Regions from separate parts of the Lactobacillus sp. UMNPBX15 genome, predicted to be linked through region 1. Evidence: predicted binding sites of a transcription regulator. Region 1 holds the regulator's gene; the other holds the start of a gene.
What was found. The regulator Rex, encoded in region 1, represses fermentation and respiration genes when NADH is low (regulators of the CRP and FNR family bind a similar motif). The targets are predictions, from matches to a motif close to TTGTGAANTANTTCACAA.
Positions count from the first base shown of each region.

Region 1 (2,481 bases):
TAAAGATAAAGTTTTTGCCGCAATGCGGGAATTAAATTATCGTCCCAATTCTATTGCCCGCTCATTACAAGGAAAGAAAATGAAATTAGTCGGTTTGATTTTTCCTGAGATCACTAATCCTTTTTTTGCGGAATTAGTACAGGATATCGAAACCACTTTATTCCAACAAAACTATAAAGTAATCCTATGCAATGCAGGACAAAACAAAGAAAAAGAACGCGAATATCTGCGCATGCTTCAGGCTAATCAAGTTGATGGCATTATCGCTGGTGCGCACAATCTAGGTATCAATGAATACCAACAACTAGGTTTGCCAATTGTCTCTTTCGACCGAAAGCTATCTGATAATGTTCCAATTGTTAGTTGTGATAATTATCAAGGCATCAAGTTGGCAGTACATGACTTGGTTCAAACTGGTTGTCACAAAATTTACTTTCTGGGCAATGAACACAGAAAAGGTAATCCGACTGACGAACGACTAGCAGCTTATCTTGATGAAGCAAAGGAATGTCACTTTTCAGCCCACATTCGTTCAGTTGCTTTTTCTGATTCTTCCAACATTAAAAATATGAAAATTCATGACATGTTAGTCAATGATCATCCTGATGGCGTCGTCTGCACAGATGATTTAACTGCAGTTTTAGTTTTACAAGAAGCAAAAAAATTAGGCATTAAAGTGCCTAAGGAATTAAAAGTGATTGGTTTTGACGGAACAAAGCAAATTCAAACTTACCATTCGGAACTATCCACAATTGCTCAGCCAATTCATGATATTGCAACTTTATTGGTTAAGTTATTGCTTACCCGAATTTCCAATCCCGACGAAAAATTGCGCCAAAAGAATTATATTTTGCCTGTCAAATTAATCAAGAGTGAAACAACTGCATGAAAAAAAGCCGAAAATCGGCTTTTTCTTTTACTCAAATTTAGTTTTCTTTGTCACTATCTAAGAAATAGATCAACGTTTGCAATTCGGTTGCTAAGTCTACATTTTGTACTCGCACATCAGCTGGAGCTGATAAACGAATCGGAGTAAAGTTCATAATTCCCTTTACACCCGCATCAACCATTTCATCTGTAGTTTTCTGAGCAGCTGTTGAAGGAACTGTCAAAATTGCAATTGTAATCTGTTGATCACTTAGTTGTTGCTTTAAGTCGTCCATGTCATAAACGGGGACACCACTTAAGATACGACCAGTAATCTCCTTATTGATATCAAAAGCACAGGAAATTCGAATATTATTACTGCGCTTAAAGTTGTAATTAAGCAGCGCCCGTCCCAGATTACCTACACCTATTAAAGCAACATTAGTTAAAGTATCTTGATTCAAAATTTTCTTGAAGAAGCTCAATAAATTCTTTACATCATATCCATAGCCACGTTTTCCCAACGCACCAAAGTATGAAAAATCTCTTCTAATTGAAGCACTATCTACTTGAACTGCCTCTGACAGCTCAGTTGAAGAAACCTTATCTTTGCCTTCTTCATTTAAAATAATCAAATAACGGTAATATAATGGTAATCTTTTTGCCGTTGCTTTTGGGATTTTTATTTTTTCCATATAGGAACCCTCCAAACTTAAATGTTTGTGAATGTACAATCAAGCACTTCTATCATACCTGCTATGATAGTACTTATGCAAGTATCTTTTTCACAAATTATCATTTTTTTCACATATTTAACTTAAAAACAAACAATTTGCGCTATATGGTAGAATAGTGGTTAGGTGAAAAATTATGATTATTGCACAAGGACACGATTTAGAACAACAATTTGGGGCCAACACATTATTCAAAAATGTTAATTTTTCAATCGATTCCAATGCCAGAATCGGATTGGTTGGCCCTAACGGGGTTGGTAAAACCACCCTGTTAAAAATAATGACTGGTGAGCAAGAACCAACTCACGGCGAATTTACAGTTAATAAAGGCATTGATGTTGGTTATATCGCTCAGGAAAATGCATTAGATGAAAATAAAACCATTTGGGATGAAATGGAAACCGTTTTCGCTCCTTTAATAAGGGAAGGAAAAAGCTTAGTCCAACTACAAGAAAAAATTGCAGATCATCCTGAAGATCAAGAATTGCTTAAGCAATACGATCAAAAGCAATTCAACTTTGAACAAAAAGGCGGCTATACTTATCAATCTGATATTAAAAGTATCTTGAATGGCTTTAAGTTTCCTGAAGACACTTGGCAAAAGAAGATTGGTAGTTTATCCGGTGGTGAAAAAACACGGTTAGCTTTCGTTAAATTACTTTTACGCAAACCTGCTCTGTTGTTATTGGACGAGCCAACTAACTACTTAGATTTAGATACCCTAGATTGGTTGGAAGGATTTTTAAAGAATTACAGTGGTGCAATCCTCGTGGTTTCCCACGACCAATATTTCTTAGATCATTTAGCAACCCAAATTTTTGAACTAGAATTTGGTAAATTAACTGCTTTTAAGGGCAACTATTCAGCCTATGTCATGCAG
Region 1 covers NZ_PCYV01000049.1:3,517-5,997, reverse strand. Annotated here, with positions in the region: gene CP366_RS09865 (LacI family DNA-binding transcriptional regulator) at 1-889, shown strand, start outside; gene CP366_RS09860 (redox-sensing transcriptional repressor Rex) at 927-1,562, opposite strand; gene CP366_RS09855 (ABC-F family ATP-binding cassette domain-containing protein) at 1,738-2,481, shown strand, end outside.

Region 2 (2,481 bases), on a different contig from region 1:
GTTGTCTTTGGCACATCCACACCACAAAGCTTGGCAATTTCATAAGCTGACTTACCAGCTACAGGACCAGCAACAGTGCCACGACGAGGATCGATAAAGTGTTCCTCAAATTTCTTAATTTCTTCCTTGTTCAAGAAGTAGCAGTTCCACTTCTTAAATTCTTCCTTGACCTTGTCATAAATTTCATCATCAACGACAACTGAGTTTTCAGAAGCACAAACCATCCCGTTATCGAAGTTCTTTGACAAAACGATGTCATAAACGGCACGATCAATATTAGCAGTCTTTTCAATGTAAGAAGGACCATTACCAGGACCAACACCAATAGCTGGCTTGCCTGATGAATAAGCAGCTTTAACCATACCTGGACCACCAGTTGCCAAAATAGTTTGAACACCTGGGTTATTCATCAAATCGGTCGTTGCATCAAGGCTTGGTTCTTCAATCCATTGAACGGCATCCGCAGGAGCACCTGCAGCAACAGCAGCCGCACGAATGATTTTACCAGTTTCTACACAACATTTTTGAGCCTGTGGGTGGAAACCAAAGATAATGGTATTTCTCGTCTTCAACGCAAGCATTGCCTTGAAAATAACAGTTGAAGTTGGGTTAGTTACTGGAGTAACACCTGCAATAACACCTTTAGGTTCAGCAATCTTAGTCAAACCTAATTCCTTGTCTTCTTCAATTACGCCGACGGTCTTTTCGTGACGCAAACTGTTCCAGATATTTTCTGAAGCATACATATTCTTGGTAGTTTTATCTTCAACTACACCACGTTTAGTTTCTTCAACAGCCATTTTAGCTAGTGGGTAAGCATTTTGTTCACCTGCAGTAGCAACTGCTTCACAGATCTTATCAACTTGTTCTTGTGTGAAGTTAGCCATTTGATCTAAAGCGACATGTGATTTCTTTACTAAGTTATCGACCATGTCGTAGATTTGCTTTTTCTTTTCGTCCTCTGTAAGAGTCTCTTTTTGTTGTGTCTTAGCCATTGTATTATTACCTCTAAGATCTACTAATTCTTGTGAACTAATTTACAATGTCAACTATAGCACAATAACTTTATTTGTAAATGCATGAATTTATGAAAATAGTGAATTAACAAAGATTCACATTCCCTCATAATTTCGCTCTAATGCAAATGAAAGCGATTCCTTAATTATTTGTTTGTGAATTAACAAACTTATTTTAAAAAAACAGATTTTTGATATTTTTTTAAATCTAACTATAGAGTCTGGTCATACTAATTGATAATGATAAAATATTAATTATATGTGAAAAGATTGAGAACACTGGGGGGCTTATATGAGTGAGAAAAAAACACAGACCGCTTCTGGTTATAAACGAACCCTAAGCAATGCACACATTCAGTTAATTGCTTTAGGTGGAACAATTGGGACCGGCCTTTTTCTGGGGGTTGGTGACAGTATTCACCGCGCAGGTCCTAGCGTTATTCTGATTTATATCATTGTAGGTATTTTCCTATTCTTGCTTATGCGAGCCTTAGGCGAAATGATTATGTCTGACCTTCATAAACACACTTACATTGATTTTATCGAACAATATCTGGGTAAAAACATCGGTTTTATTACCGGATATCTTTATTGGATTAGTTGGATCACTTTAGGAATGGCAGAAACAACTGCCTTAGGAATTTATTTTGAATATTGGTTTTCCAATTTAAAACCATGGATTCCAGGATTAATTACAATTGCCGTTTTGTTGATCATCAATCTAATTTCAGCTCGTGTTTTTGGTAATTTGGAATTCAGTTTTGCCATTATCAAAATCGTGACAGTAGTTGCTTTTGTTTTATTGATCGCTTATCTATTAATCACTGGTGGTAAAACATCATTTGGTCCTGTTGCCTTTGCCAACCTAGATGATCACGGTGGTTTCTTTGCTAGAGGTACTAAAGGATTTTTGCAAGGTTTCCAAATGGTTATCTTTAGTTTTATTGGAGTTGAACTTATTGGTTTAACTGCTGCGGAAGCCCAAAATCCTAAAACTACCTTAAAGCGAGCAATTAATCAGTTACCTGTTCGTATCATTTTGTTTTATGTAATGGCAATCTTAAGTATTTTACTAGTGATCCCTTGGTCAAAGGTAGCAACTAACTCCAGTCCATTTGTTCAAGCGCTTGGAGCTACGGGAATTAGAAATGCGAGTTTAATCATTAATTTCGTTGTAATTTCTGCGGCGGTTTCATCTACCAATAGTTTTTTATACAGTGCGGGACGACTTTTGTTCTCAGTTACTTTCCACGGCAAAGGCAAGTGGAATCAAACTTTTGGTCACCTATCAAGACGGCAGTTGCCACAAAATGCTTTAATTTTGTCAGCATTATTTATGGCCTGCGCACCACTGATTACCTTGATTATCGGCGATCAAGCCTTTAACTTTATTTCATCTACTTCAACAAGTATGTTCTTGATCATCTGGTGCTTAATGGTTTTGACTCACATTGCTTACAGAAGA
Region 2 covers NZ_PCYV01000039.1:10,553-13,033, reverse strand. Annotated here, with positions in the region: gene adhE (bifunctional acetaldehyde-CoA/alcohol dehydrogenase) at 1-995, opposite strand, end outside; gene CP366_RS09070 (amino acid permease) at 1,309-2,481, shown strand, end outside.
Region 2: adhE (bifunctional acetaldehyde-CoA/alcohol dehydrogenase) is a predicted target of Rex. The motif match lies at 1,026-1,043, and genes of this name have one in related genera.